Regions from separate parts of the Exiguobacterium sp. N4-1P genome, predicted to be linked through region 3. Evidence: predicted binding sites of a transcription regulator. Region 3 holds the regulator's gene; each other region holds the start of a gene.
The links. Region 3 encodes LexA, which represses DNA repair genes until DNA is damaged. Its sites were predicted from a motif close to CGAACATATGTTCG; they were not measured.

Region 1: the regulator LexA is predicted to act here: its motif matches at 2,546-2,559, upstream of A0126_RS18815 (YolD-like family protein).
Region 2: the regulator LexA is predicted to act here: its motif matches at 2,390-2,403, upstream of A0126_RS01515 (NUMOD4 domain-containing protein).

The regions. Positions count from the first base shown of each region.
Region 1 covers NZ_CP022239.1:26,529-31,677, forward strand. The annotation lists gene A0126_RS18805 (hypothetical protein) at 37-252, opposite strand; gene A0126_RS18815 (YolD-like family protein) at 2,592-2,930, shown strand; gene A0126_RS18820 (PBECR4 domain-containing protein) at 3,290-3,874, shown strand; gene A0126_RS19325 (hypothetical protein) at 4,815-4,985, opposite strand.
Region 2 covers NZ_CP022236.1:267,674-272,822, forward strand. The annotation lists gene A0126_RS01490 (bifunctional transcriptional activator/DNA repair enzyme AdaA) at 1-14, shown strand, start outside; gene A0126_RS01495 (DNA alkylation repair protein) at 1-1,044, shown strand; gene A0126_RS01500 (hypothetical protein) at 1,047-1,376, shown strand; gene A0126_RS01505 (hypothetical protein) at 1,430-1,801, opposite strand; gene A0126_RS01510 (DEAD/DEAH box helicase family protein) at 1,749-2,330, opposite strand; gene A0126_RS01515 (NUMOD4 domain-containing protein) at 2,468-2,995, shown strand; gene A0126_RS01520 (hypothetical protein) at 3,062-3,241, opposite strand; gene A0126_RS01525 (GGDEF domain-containing protein) at 3,407-4,498, shown strand; gene A0126_RS01530 (DNA/RNA non-specific endonuclease) at 4,537-5,149, opposite strand, start outside.
Region 3 covers NZ_CP022236.1:1,086,350-1,091,498, reverse strand. The annotation lists gene tkt (transketolase) at 1-503, opposite strand, end outside; gene A0126_RS05530 (DUF896 domain-containing protein) at 711-947, opposite strand; gene A0126_RS05525 (YneB family resolvase-like protein) at 1,061-1,714, opposite strand; gene A0126_RS05520 (cell division suppressor protein YneA) at 1,761-2,048, opposite strand; gene lexA (transcriptional repressor LexA) at 2,255-2,869, shown strand; gene A0126_RS05510 (metal-binding protein) at 2,900-3,373, shown strand; gene A0126_RS05505 (MIP/aquaporin family protein) at 3,552-4,253, shown strand; gene glpK (glycerol kinase GlpK) at 4,295-5,149, shown strand, end outside.

The sequences.
Region 1 (5,149 bases), on a different contig from region 3:
CGCCACCCTCGTTTGAAGGTGACGTTGTATGATCAATCAATGATCGCGGTCGTCGGCGAAATGCGGCATGCTGAACTCATAGTCCTCTCCCCCACCGAATTGTATCTGGAACACGCGGAGATTATACTCCGTCCCGACGACTTCACCATCTTCGTGATGGCATTGATGTTCTTGCTCGTCAATCGTGCGAATCCGAACGTGAACAACTTCTTCCGCTGTCTGTGAGGTGTGGACGCCGGTTCCACCGTTCACGCGATTCTTGATCTCGGTCAAGGTAATCGGACGCGACGTCTATTTTTGTTGGCGTGTCTTGTGCTGTGCCTCCATCTTCATCCACTCCAGTCCATCAATTAATCACCGCGTTTCTTAGTATCTCTTCTATTATACGTGGCAAGCGGTAGCGGATTTCATCAGCTTAAAAAAGAACGACCGAAGTCGCGCTCAATATTCATCGACTCGTCCTTTGTACCAGAGTTGACCGTAGAGCGGTTCGTCGGTATAGCGGGCGTTAAACTTGAATTTCTTCCCGCCAAGCGTCTAGTAAATGTGCAGGAAACAGCGTTTCTTCCAAATCCATGACCATTTACCGATTTGATGAATCTTGACTTTGCCGCGGGTCTTGAGTGCTTCGTGTTGTTCATGATGATTCCTTCTTTTGGTGTGATTCAAATTACCAATCACAGTTAACAAGACGAATCATGGAACGGTCAAAAAGTCTATCCGAGTGTCGAGAAGATCAAAGGAAGTACGACGAGAAGATAGATCATCGAACAACTTTTATAGTTTCGATACACTATTTCATCAACAAATGTCCTTTTTATCGCGTTTTTGGCAAGTACGGAAATAGGAAGGATGAACACGATGACGGATGATTCGTTCAGCGTCGTCATCGATTTCTCTAGCAATACCAAAGTTTCGTTTTCGACGTCACACCGAATAACCGCACATTCGTTTTGATTTTGTGACACAATGACGTACATGAGGAGAGCATACATCAAAAAGGACGTCGCCCCTCCTTATAACTCCAATCATTTTCAAAAATAGATATCATGTAAAAAAATTTTCGGATGGCGCCGCATAGAATACAGGGAAGAAAAGGGCGTGCGTTTCTGGATCATTATCAGACACCTTTTCCCGACTGCTCGGACATCTGAGCGGAATATTCATAAAGTTTGCGAAGTATATTGACTTTGAAACCTCTAATGGTTTCGATGAGGAAGTATCGGGGGTGACAAGCCATTTTGGTCACGCGGCGGTCTTTTATTTCGAGTTCCCAGTTCGGCATTTGCATTCGCTTCGAAATGTGAATCGCACCTGATCGGCTGACGAACAAGCAGCGAACACCACTAAACGGATTCGTTAAAGCCGCGGAGCCACTTTGCTACAAATCGGGATTCTTCGATTTCGTCACAATCATACATCTCTTACACTGTGAATCGCATTTCGAGCCATTCGCGGTCACAGTTCTCATATATGCTCGAAATATCTCTTGTGGAGGCGCTACCGGTTCAGCTGGCCGGTAGCAAATTCCACCATCATGTCACCTTTCGTGCAGATTCCTTTTCTATATACACTGTTCGGGGAATCATATGCAAGCGGTAACTCACGTTGAGGATGTTCGGTCTCACCGGGTATGTCGTTTTTTTATGACGCCAGCAATACCAACGAAACACAGTAAGGATTACCCCTCGTTTACTAGATGTAGTTCATCAGTGAGTCGAACTTCGGTCGCAAACCTGTCATAATTTAATCTATGATGTACACATGGAGGGATTCTTCAGGGGAACGATTAAAGGATTCAATTAATACGCCTCGAATGGAGTATTTGTTTTACTTTGAAACGAATCAATTCGTCCGTACGATGACAGCTTGGCACAGCGTGATTCCGCTGTTTGACGCATTCCGATATTTGTTCGGAAGACGTTTATCGACATCACAAAAATTATCGTATGTAGTAGAATAAAACACATGTATTATCATCGGCATCAGGTAGGTCACCTGCTGCTACTCCAATTCAACGCACTATTTTAAAATTATGCTTGTCAGTAAGGTCAGTTATGCTTGTTACTAGGCATGTTGCAGCCCCATAATTGAATGAGTGAAGGCGTACGAAAGTGCCCTTCCGCTTCATCAACGTTGGCGTATGCTTATGAAAATCAAAAAAATTAAAATTGTTGTTAAAAAAATCTCCTATTTTTCCTATATATTTTAATGTCACCATCGTTTCACGAGAAGGAGACCTGCTCAGTTCGTCTTGATCATACGACTGCAGCGAAGCCATTCAACGCAATAACAATCATCATTTTTTCCTGAACGTGCAGAAATCGAGCGAAAACGAGCGAATTCCTGCAAAATTCTATCAAAATGGGTGCAATATCGCACTCTAATCGGCTGTAAACGGACGAGACGTCGTCTGAGTGCCGCTGAGCCAACATGCATAAAAACAACCAGACCCATCAAAGTTAGCGCGGTGCCGACGCCATTCTCGACGTGGTACCCGTTGCGAAGAGCAGAATTGCGGATCACGAATCTGGGGTATAAATTAGGAACGAATGTTCTTTATTTTTCGAAACCTAGAGGAGTGATTCACAATGACGCGATACGTCAACCGCGGAAACTTGAAATGGGTATTATTTCTCATGCCTGAACACGAGGCGATGCTCAAACAGTATCACCGGGAAGTACATCAACTGGATGTCCCGAATTACGACGAGCTATTGGATCCACAAATCGAAAATGTGTTGAATGATGCAATCTTTAACGGAGGGCTCCTCCGTATTGTCACGCATCACACCGAAATCGAATATAAGTTCAACGCATATGTTGAGAAACTCAATTATGAAAAAGACACTATTTTACTACGAAAAAGTAATTTCCAAGAAGAAATCGTACGCTTCGATCAGCTGATTGGTGCCTCGACAGTCTTCTAAGTATATGCCTGATGTGCACGACCATCTCCTCGAAGCGAGTGGAGTCGTCCGATGCCAATACGTTACGAAAGTGTCCGATTTAGACATAAAACTGTCGAAAAAGGACATAAACTGAGCGAATTTGCTTGTTTTAACAGTCGTATTAGGGGTAATATACTTATGAAGGATACGTGGTACTATCCGGACCCGCCTGGGGGCACACTTGTCTTTATGTTTTTACAAAGGACAAGCTGAGAAATAATACACAGGAGCATCCCACTGGAGAATGTCCAGTCGTACCGTACGATTAATTTTCGGGAGTGACCCTTTTTCGAGGGTCACTCTTTTTTGTAGACTTCATTCTAAGGAGATTAATCGTGATGAAACGACTAAAAAATCGTCCTGACTTCTTTGATCAGGTTACTTTATTTGGTCTACTCGAAATGTATGAAGAACATTTCGCAAACAAGACCTTTATTTACGAGACTGACAATAAAGTCTCTCCGCTTCAGATTCATTTCAAGTATGCGCAGTTCCCTCACTTGATTGGATTGCATTATTTTAACTTAGGGACAAACCTTGAGATCAACACCATGATCAAATCAGGCGAGCTGACGATCGCTTCTCTTAAAGAGAAGAACCCGCAAACGTATGAAGAAATGGAGTACCGCATCATGTTCTTCAGTCTAATGGTGGAATTGATGACCAATCCAAAAATCGGTGAAAAAACAAGAGGACCAGCTAAGGTCATGTTCTATTGTTACGACACCCGGTACAACTGGGTGTATTATCTTGGCGTCAGCAACGTCGGCTCCGAAGATCCGGCTGTTTTTTATCCGATGACCTTCATAGAGGACCAGGGTCCGAAAGCGAAGAAAGCGGATCGTATTCAGGCACCTTACAAATCGATGCGGATTCTTGATTCGAACGGACAAGAGATTCACAGCGTATCGTTCAAAAAATAAAACGAGACAAAACGATCTTCGGATCGTTCTTTTTTTGTTCTCTTTCACACGACCACGATACAATTTGCGAAAAAAGGGTATAGTCAGAGCCAACCTCAAGCATATGAACCTGCTGAAGATACCGTTACCAGCTGTTTTATAAATATCATGAAGTACAAGATCTGGATCATCTCGATTATGCGAAAGATCAAACCGAACTGTTTTACCAGTTCGGAGAACATCATCCATGTATGACACCGGGCACACTGCGTTATTTGAGCGGTATTGGCAAAAGGAAGGAGAACCCAAATGAAACGCATCATCCACATGATCAACCTGTTTGAATACTATGAATTGCCGTCTCACTTCCGTCCTGTCGTCCTCTAGCAAATGTATAGCGTTCCATCCAGTTCGACAGCGATGACATGAAAAAGAGTTTAGAAGTCTTCCTCGATCGTTTCCTTATGAAAGCACCACTTCTAGTGATTGATGTCGAGGAGTAAACCTTCGAGGTGCGGTTCGAAGATGCCGAATTTTCATTTCTATTCGAAGACGAACGGCACGATTCAATGCATCGTACGCCTATGAATCAGCGGATCAGTGGTTCTTGACCGGCGTCTATACCGATTGTTATTTCTTTGACTATTTCGGACACGTCGCCCGCATCGCTCGAGCAAGATATTACACAAGCGTTCTGATTCGTCTTGAAGAAGTTCATCCATGTCATGAGTACTGATCTGAGTACGAAAGGAACGCTCGTCAAGTATGGACGGGATCATCATCTACTTTATTTCACGAAGGATGGATTCCCGTATCAGACAGTTCAACAAACCTGGCAAGTGATATCATGATGCTCGAAGGAAAGATTGATCGGTTCATCAAAAAATGTGTCGTGACCCATCAGGAAGACTAGTGCGATACGGAACTCCATTTCCATCGGCAATATCCTTATGGTCTCTTGTTACTCCGTCGTCACGGCGTCGAATATTCCTGTGACGCGAAGTCCGAGGTCTACGAACGGGAGACATTCCACTATTACTTTAACCAGCAAGTGACCGAGCAAAGTGATCGAAATCACTTCTTCCGGATCGACGAGGAGTAAATCCGAGAAGTCCCCCCCACTTCGCTCCAAGTTACTTTTTGAACACATTCAAAGTAAACAAATACTCGCACGTAAACATTCATACTCCATACAAACATATAATCATACATGTACATATATACTCACGTATGTTTGTACACATCAATAGAGCGCGCGATAGCTACTGTATACAATCAATAACAGACCCTATCCGA
Region 2 (5,149 bases), 820 kb from region 3:
ATGGCACTGATTAAAGATGTTTTTTCAGACGACTGGCTCGACCGCCTGAGTCGGGCGCTGGATGCGCCGCGGCTGCAGCAGGACATCAAACAAGCCGACTGGGAGGAACTCGCCTTCAAACAACGGGTCCGCCGAATTTCGACGTCGCTTGGATCGTATGTGCCACGTGAATTTGATGGGGCGGCGACAACACTCGAACGGCTTGCCCCGGAGTTCACGGGACTCGCCGGGATCGTGTTTCCCGACTATATCGAGCTCTACGGCGACGACTGGGACCGGTCGTTGCTGGCACTCGAACGGCTGACGCCGTATTCGACAGCGGAGTTCGCTGTCCGGCGATTTTTACTGAGCGACCAAGACCGGTACTTACAACAGGCACTGCTCTGGAGCACGTCGGACGATGAACATGTCCGGCGCCTGGCATCGGAAGGGACACGACCACGCCTACCATGGGGACAGGCCATCCCGGCGTTGATTGCCGATCCGCGTCCCGTCCTGCCGCTGCTCGACCGGTTGCTGACCGACGACTCACTTTACGTCCGCAAGAGTGTCGCCAATCACTTGAACGACATCACGAAGACGCACCCGGAACTTGTGATTGAACGACTCGATCAGCTCGGAAACAATCCGCAGACGGACTGGGTGTTACGTCATGCTTCGCGGACGTTGCTGAAACAAGGACACCCTGACGTCCTAAAGGCATTTGGTCTCGTGACACGCGGCACGGTCACGGTCGATGATTTGACGGTGACACCGTCGCTGCCGATCGGGGGCGAGCTGTCATTTACGTTTAGCCTCGCGACGACGGAACCGCAAGTCCTGCGGATTGAATATGCGATTGACTATTTCAAAAAGCGGAAAACGAGTCGGAAGGTCTTCCGAATCAGTGAACGGCTCGTCCGTGAGCGGGAGACATTCACGAAGAGGCAATCGTTTCGTAACTTGACGACACGTGTCCACTATCCGGGGACGCATCGTGTGACCATCTTGATTAATGGGCAAGCTTACGCAACGGCAACGTTTGACGTGACAGGGGAGGAATGAAGATGAACGGACGCCATCCTGACTTTACGACGTCCCGCTTACACATCGAAGCGGTGGATACGACAGACGGCTGTGTTTGGACATTGGAGCTGCGGGACGAGCACCAACAGGTTGCGACGATGCAGTTAGCCGGTCAGCAACTCAGCTATGACGCAATCGATCCGTCTGACGCCGCCGGCTACGTTGAAGAAGCCTTGAGGGTCATCACGGCGTATCTGGCACGGACATTATTGTTACCGTCCGTGACGGGCAGAGGCGGGGAAGCCGTCGTTTGGGAGAAGAGTGGATTTGAGAGAACGGATGACGGATTTTCGTTAGCCTTGACGCACTAAACGAAAAAGAGGACAATCCGCGTCGCAGACTGCGAACGGCTTGTCCTCTTTTTTTAAGGTTCCGAGATGCCGTTCGCGAGCAGCAGGAGATAAACCCAAATCACGAGCGGGAGCAACAGCATCAGAGTGGCAAGCAGGCTGAAGGTCTTGATGACAGTGTTTTTCAACCGGAGCGCAATCAGGAGTGACATCACATAGCCGACGCCGACGAGCGAATACAGACTGATCGGGACCCAAAGGCTCATATTCGGGAACGTCCGTCCGTTCAGCCCGAAGAACAGCAGGATGCTGACAATCAAGAGGATGAAAGTCAGGATCAGAGAGTGGTATTCGTTCCGGTGCGACTTCAAGCGGCATTCCCCTTTCATGACGTTACCTGACGGGTGTGTAAGACCAGCCGAAGCGGGCACAGATTGCTTCGGCACTTGCAGCGGCAGAGCGTCCTTCCGTATCCAGGCGGAAGTAGTTCGGGTACGGCAGTTCTCCTGGCAGGGAGGACGTCCGGTAGCCGTCTGCCGTCTCGAGCAAGTCGTTTTCGGAAGCGGCGAGATCCCGTTTCGTAAACTTATGGGTGAGGCGGTTTTCCGTCGTATTCCGCGTGAGACGAGTCGCGACGGATGCTTCGAGTTCGACGATATAGACGTCGGAACCCGCCTCTTCAAACAACGCGACCGTCTCCTCGATGAATTCGATTCCCCCGCCCTCGACCCCGAACAGGCAGAGGAACGTGAAGAGGACACCTTCGAGATCACTGACCGCCATCTCCTTGAACATCTCCCGGCGGATCAAGTCCTTCAGCCTGTGATGGGCGGGCTTTGTAAAGTCGAAATAGGGCAACAGCAAATCGATTGTCTGGTGGTTATGAAACAACTTCATCCCGGTCAACCGTTCGAGTTCCTGACCGATCGTCATTTTTCCGACCGCCTGCGGACCGAGCAATAAAACAAATTTCATCAAAAGACCCCGTTTCCTTTTTTTGTTAGATTACCATACCGGTTCAGCATGTTGGAGTTAGAACGTTTGTTCGTAAAATGATATAATGGAGATAACAACGGATGGCGTGTCACAACGAATGGAGGGTGTTCGGGCAGATGGAACATTGGAAGATGGTACAAGGATATGAAGGGAGTTATCAAGTGTCGACGTCGGGAAATGTCCGTTCGCTCGACCGGATTGTCGAGACAAGCCGTGGCGTCAAACAGCGGCGCACGGGTGTCGTCCTGCGTCCGCGAATCAATCAGGACGGCTACCGGAAAGTGACGCTGTATCAGCAGGGGCGTGGTGAACGGTTTTACGTCGGTGAACTCGTCGCCCGGGCGTTTCTTGACCCGACTGCCTGCCAGGAACGTCTCGTGCGGGCGGACGGTGACCGCTTGAATGACCAGATTGATAATCTGTCCGTCAAGCCTTCGCCAAGCCAAGCCTATGCTTCCTTACTCGCTGAATTCGATCTGCTGTTGACGGACCATGTCGAATTGTCGGCGTGGCAGATTCGGGAGATCCGGCGGCGCTACCGGACGGGCGAAGCGTCGATTCGAAAGCTTGCGCTCGTGTACGGGGTGACTGAAAACCGGGTCCGCAATATCATCGATAAGAAAGAGGCGCGGTATGTCATGTAGGCAGAAGGAAAGGGCAGTCCGAAGAAAATCGGTCTGCCCTTTTGGTTGAAAAAAAGTAAGGTGTCGTTAGCCGGCAAGTGGTAAGTACGGCGTGATTTGGCTCACCGTCAGTTGGAGGAGCTGTTGCGTTTCCTCTTTCGGTTCAGACGTGACGTAGATGATTAACGCAGCGGCGACGATTAAAAAGATGACGATGACGAGCCCGATGAAGAAAGGCATTTTACTTTTTCGTTTTTCTTCGTTCATGTCCACAGGTAGTTCCCCCTTTTACGAATTAACAGATGCATCTGTCATAATGATTCCCCTTTAAGAAAATGGAAAACCTGCAAAACGGCTAGAAAAAGGGTGCCGGTAAGACGATAAAGAAGATATAGACAGAAAAAGCTATTTTTTGAAGGGATGTCGATCGTCGTGTTGAGTCAATTCAACCAGTTTCTATTAAACTTTTCCCTTTTGATTACGTCCCTGCTGTTCGCTTTCTTACCGATGCGCAACATCAAACGCATTTCACCGCACTCCTCAATCCGGATCCGGCTTGCCGTCGGATTGATTGCAAGCGTGATCGGTGCACTGCTCGTCTTAAACAGTATCTCCTACGACGGGGCAAAGATTGACTTACGACTCGTCGCGCTCGTCACGGCGTATTATTACGGCGGCTGGATCAGTGGCGCATTGACGACGGTCGCCGTCATCGGGGCCCGCTTTCTCGTCACGCCACCCGGTGTCTACCAAGGTTTGATTCTCGCGACGCTGATTTGTCTTGCTTTACTCGTCACGGCAAGTATTTACCGTCGCTTTGCTGCCCAGACGTTCAAAGACTACCTTGTCCTACTGAGCATCGGAATCGGCTACAGCTTACCGGCCCTGTACTTGTTGACGGATACGTTCATTCGGTTTTTCGAGATGTCATTCGTCTACATCATCTTCAATCTTCTCGGAGGGTACGTGACGTTTCGTTTCCTGCAGGAGTTACGGAAACATTTCCAGTTCGTCCAAGCCCAGCAGGAGCTTGCCTTGACGGACAGTCTGACGAATCTCGCCAATCGGCGGAAACTCGATGAGACATTGGCCGACTATGACAAACACGGGTATGCCTTCTCGGTCCTGATTGTCGATATCGACTTCTTCAAGTCGGTCAATGACGAATACGGACATGATGGCGGGGATGTCGTCTTACGGCAACTCAGTCATCTGTTGACGACGTTTTGTCCGGAAACGGGACTCGTCACCCGGTATGGCGGCGAGGAATTCGTCGTCGTCCTGCCGGATATCTCGCACCGTGAAGCGGAGCGACTCGGGGAACGGATCCGGACGGCGTGCGCCGATCAACACTTCATCTTCAAACCGTATCCGGCTTTCCATGTCACGCTTTCGATGGGTGTCGCATCGTCCGATCAAGCCAAGACGGCGTTCGAAGTCGTCCAAAAAGCCGATCAGGCGCTGTATCAGGCAAAACAGACGGGGCGCAACAAAGTCGTCGGTTATGATGTGACACATAATTAAAAAAAGGCAGCTCCGCGGAGCCTGCCTTTTTCGTGTTGTCATTCACCGACCATGCCGTCGTGATCGTTGTCCCGCATGTACGGATAGAGCCAGTGGTCACTCCGGATCGGCATGCTGAAACCGGCATCCTTCGCTTCCTGGATCGTGACTTGTCCGTTTCCGTTCGCATCGACGCTTGAGACGTCACCGCCCGTTTCCGGCGTCGTGCTTGGTGTCGAAGCGGCAGGCGTTTTCGCCTTCGGTTCAGCTTTTGGTGTTGCTTTTGGCGCTGCCTTTGGTTCAGCCTTCGGTTTACTTTCCGGACTCTCGGTCAGACCGAGCGACGCGTTGACACCATCCGGGTTGATGTTATCGAACTTGTCGACGATGACGTTGCCTTTGATTGTGTACGTGTACTGATAACTCGAAGGAATTTGTGTTTTCGTCGTTTCATAGCGGATGATCGCTTCGAAATTCGTCGCACCACCGGCTTTACGGATAGTATCTTCCATGTAGGCTTGATCGCCGTGGCGATTGAGCGTGCTGTCCTGCGGCGTGATGTTGTAGGCGTTCGAGACACCGCCAAGCGAATCGGCGATGACATGTCCTTCATCAAGATCACGGTGTTCGACACCCGGAACCTTCGCTTCATCATGATAGTAGCGACCGGCT
Region 3 (5,149 bases):
CCTTCCATTAAATCACCGTCTCCGCAAATTCCATACGTGAAGTGATCGACGACGTTTAAGTCGTCACGGTTGTATTTGGCTTCGAGGTGACGTTCTGCCATCGCCATCCCGACAGCCATCGCGATGCCTTGTCCGAGTGGACCAGTCGTCGCATCGACACCTGCTGTGTGACGGTATTCCGGGTGACCCGGTGTTTTTGAGTTCCATTGACGGAATGACTTCAAGTCATCCATCGCGAGGTCGTATCCTGATAAATGGAGGAGTGAGTAGAGAAGCATTGAACCGTGTCCTGCTGAAAGTACAAAACGGTCACGGTTAAACCATTCTGGATTTTTAGGGTTGTGGTTCATATGATCCGCCCATAATGTAAATGCCATCGGTGCTGCACCCATCGGCATTCCCGGGTGGCCCGAGTTCGCTTTTTGTACTGCATCAATTGATAAGGTACGAATCGTATTTACTGCTAATAATTCTACTGTTGTCATGTTCGTCAAAACAATCATCCTCTCTCTTTTTCACAAATTCTATATCATTTTAGCACACACAGAAATGTGATACAACTTTTCTAAATAGTATGTCACATTAAAATGAATGCGCTCTCTATTGCCCTTTTCAAGCGACTTTCATGATACACATTACTGATTTTCCCATTAAAAAAGCTACCTCGCTCACGGATTGAGCGACGCAGCTTTCGTTCATACAAAACTTGCTTACTGTTTATTGCGTTCTTCTTCTTGTGCTTGCTTCAATTTTTCAGGCGTAACATCCGTTCCTTCTTCATCAACGATTTTGATACCCATCATTTGATTTTTGAACGAACCACGAAATGCTTCTAAATAGGCCGTTCTTAATTCTTTTTGTTCCGCCGTCTCAGCTTCCGTTAACGGTTCGACTTTTGATTTATTAGCAAGTTCATTAATTCGATCGAGTTGTTCTTGTGATAACATAATATCCCTCTTTCTCTTTGACTCAACGCGGAGCACTTTAATAGTAACCTTACTGTAAAAGACCCGAAAAAAAAAAGCAAGTTTGTCGCGTCAAGATGACACAACACCTGCTTTCATTCATAAGACTGGACAACTTCTTTATATTCAAGATAACGCCGGTTGACCGTCGCTTTCGAAATATCATGCCCCATGCCGCGTAAGGTCGTCGCGATGTCAGCAAACGTCAAACCAAGTTCACGTAATCGAACGATTTCTTCAATCGGGACTTCCTTTCGACTGCGGCCGGCATTCTCGCCTTGCCGATTAAGATTTTGTTCGGGTCTAAAACCATTATCGACAGCCCGTCGCATACCGCGTGCGATTTTTGCATTGTGGAGCTTACGCTGGTATTCCTCAACGAGTGAAACGATCTCGAGGACCATTGCTTCCGCATCCGCCAGTTGGTATTCACCGTCTGACTCCATCGTCATCAACTGGACATCATGTTTTTTGAACGTATGCAAAATCGCGATTTTGGCGTTTCCTCGTCCGATTCGTGTATCGTCCGTCACGAGCACCGCTTCCACCAGATGACGCGTTACATAATCAAGAACGGTTAACATCCCTTCTCGCTCTACATCATAGCCACTTTCTTTTTCGACGATGATATCTATGATTTCAAATCCTTTTGTTAAAGCGAGTCCCGACAGTTCTGCTCTTTGCCGCTCCAGTGAGCTCTCTTGTGCTTCTTTTTCCGTCGAGACGCGACAGTAGATTACTACTTTCATCGTACCTCACACCCCTGTTCGTTCATTCAACAACTTTTATATTCTGTCATTGTTGTGCGATTGGTACAACGATTTTGTCTTTCGAAATGACATGTTTTGTTTCGAGCTCATTGTTCTTGATCAGCCAGTCGATGTATTCCTGGTTCGTCATCGAACCATCATTGTAGACTTCTGCAACTTGTTCGACCGTTACGTTCTCATCAACCGTGACTGACGCCGTGAGTAATTGGTGTACCTTTTCATCTGGTCGTGGTGTTAAAAGAAAAAGAATGAAAGCAAAACTGAGCGTATAAAACAGAATTGAAAAGGCATGAGTACGAATAGAATGAATCATCATGAATCCCTCCAAATAGGTTATTAGAATAAATGTTCTCGGAACAATTGTTCGCATAATCTATAATAAACACAGAACCAGTGTTCGGTCAACACAAAAACATCGAACAATTGTTTGTGCGCTCATTTGTTCTATGTTATAGTAATTCTAGAAACATATATTCCTAAATCCTAAAAAAACCAATCCGGAAAGAGGTGGCAATTCGTATGCGGAAAATGTCTAAACGTCAACAAGAAATCCTTGACTACATCATCGCTGAAGTGAAGTTAAAGGGCTATCCACCTTCAGTTCGCGAAATTGGTGAAGCTGTTGGTCTTGCTTCAAGCTCAACGGTACACGGTCATTTGGATCGTCTAGAAAAACGTGGACTGATTCGCCGTGACCCGACGAAACCACGCGCGATTGAAATATTGCTTGATAAACCTGAAGAAATCAACGAAGCGATCGTCCATGTCCCCGTTATCGGCAAGGTAACTGCCGGACTTCCGATCACTGCGATTGAAAACATAGAAGAGCATTTCCCACTCCCTGCACATTATGTAGGAAATGAAACCGTCTTTATGTTGACGATTGATGGCGAATCGATGATTAATGCAGGTATTCTTGATGGCGATCGTGTTATCGTGCGTCAACAAAACACAGCAGAAAACGGGGAGATTGTCGTTGCGATGACCGAAGATAGTGAAGCGACAGTCAAACGGTTCTTCTTAGAAGATCAACAGGTACGTCTTCAACCAGAAAATGACTCGATGGACCCGATGTATTTCGATAACGTGTCGATTCTTGGCAAGGTCATCGGCGTTTACCGGACGATTCACTAAGAGAGGGACCAGCTAAGCTGGTCTTTTTTCATGCCTTCTGGAAATGTACATGATACGGTCAACTCCGTTGCCCTAACGGGATATGTTGTTTATTCGGTCGCAACGAACCAAACGGATTGGCTCCCGACCGCTGTCGGAATCGCCGTCGGGACCTTATGGCTTTCGCCCGACTTAGACTTAAAATCGGAACCTTACTATCGTTTTGGCCCTTTGCGTGTCCTTTGGATGCCATACGTTAAAATTATGCCGCACCGCTCCATCTGGTCGCATGGCTTAATCATCGGAGATGTCATCCGCCTACTCTACAGTGCCGCTTTATTGATTCCGCTACTCTTTTTAGCCTTCTATAGTGAAATCATCCAAGCAAGCACGGTCGACTCATTGATTGACGTCATGCCTGCTTTTATTATCGGTGTGATGACCGCAAGTACGATTCATATCATCCTTGATCATACGAGTAGTTGGTTCCGCCCTAAAAAGAAACGAAAAAAACGTCGATCCTGACTTTTTCCATTCAATCATGGAAAAAGTCTTTTTATTATCCAATTCTAATTTTTTTAAACCTAAATATTGAAAATTTCGATTCCTATATTTCAATTATTTGTATTGAAAACGTTATCAATTCGGGTTAGGTTTAAATAGAAAGGCATTATTCGCTTTAATCCAAAGGGAGGGTTTTTGCATGAGTAATTTTATTAGTGAGATGATGGGAACATTGATTCTCGTCCTACTCGGGGATGGCGTCGTCGCCGGTGTCGTTCTGAAGAAAACCAAGTCTGAAAATGGTGGCTGGATTGTCATCACGCTCGCTTGGGGTCTCGCCGTTATGACCGGTGTTTACGTCGCGGCATCCAGTGGTGCCCACTTGAACCCAGCGGTTACTTTGTCGCTCGCGCTCAATTCTGACTTACCGTGGGCAGATGTACCTATCTATATCGCTGCTCAACTTGTCGGAGCATTCCTTGGCGCAGTACTCGTTTGGCTTCATTACATGAAACATTTTGAAGCGACAGAAGATCAAGCCGCAAAACTCGGTGTCTTCGCGACAGGTCCAGCAATCCGTCATACGGGATCAAACTTAGTATCTGAGATCATCGGGACATTCGTTCTCGTCTTTGGTATCTTGGCGCTTGGAGCGAATACGTTTGCAGACGGACTCAATCCATTGATCGTCGGTCTCCTCGTAGTCGTCATCGGTCTTTCGCTCGGTGGTACGACGGGTTATGCAATCAACCCTGCCCGTGACCTTGGTCCACGTATCGCCCACGCGATCTTACCGATTCCGGGTAAGGGATCATCAGACTGGGGTTACTCATGGATTCCGATTGTCGGACCAATCATCGGAGGCGCAATCGCCGTCTTCATCTATCAACTGCTATTTTGATTGAGCATTAGGTATCTTAACTATTCAAGGGGGACTCACAGATGGAAAACAAGTATATTTTAGCACTCGACCAAGGAACGACAAGCTCACGCGCCATCATTTTCGATCATGATGGTCAAATCGTCAACTCTGCTCAACGTGAATTCAAACAATACTTCCCACAACCAGGCTGGGTCGAGCATGATGCAAATGAAATCTGGGGTTCGATTTTAGCAGTCATGGCGGATGCACTCGGAACGGCTGACATCAAACCGAGTCAAATCGCGAGCATCGGAATTACGAACCAACGTGAAACGACAGTCGTCTGGAACAAGGAAACGGGAAAACCAGTTTATCATGCCCTTGTCTGGCAATCGCGTCAAACGGCCGACATTTGTGATGAGCTAAAAGAACAAGGACTCAATCAAAAATTCCGCGATAAAACTGGCTTACTCATCGATGCCTACTTCTCAGGAACAAAAGTCAAATGGATTCTAGATAACGTCGATGGTGCACGTGAGCAAGCAGAGAACGGGGAACTGCTCTTCGGTACAATCGATACGTGGCTCGTCTGGAAGCTCTCAGGTGGAAAAACACATATCACAGACTACACGAATGCCTCACGGACACTCATGTACAACATTTACGAACAACAATGGGATGACGAGTTACTTGAAATCCTGACAGTCCCTAAATCGATGTTGCCAGAAGTCCGTCAATCAAGTGAAGTCTACGACAACACAGTCCCGTATCACTTCTTCGGCTTCGAAGTTCCAATCGCCGGCATCGCCGGTGACCAACAAGCTGCCTTGTTCGGTCAAACGTGCTTTGAACCGGGCGAAGGGAAAAACACATACGGTACAGGTTGCTTCATGTTGATGAATACGGGCGAAAAAGCCGTTTCTTCAGACCACGGA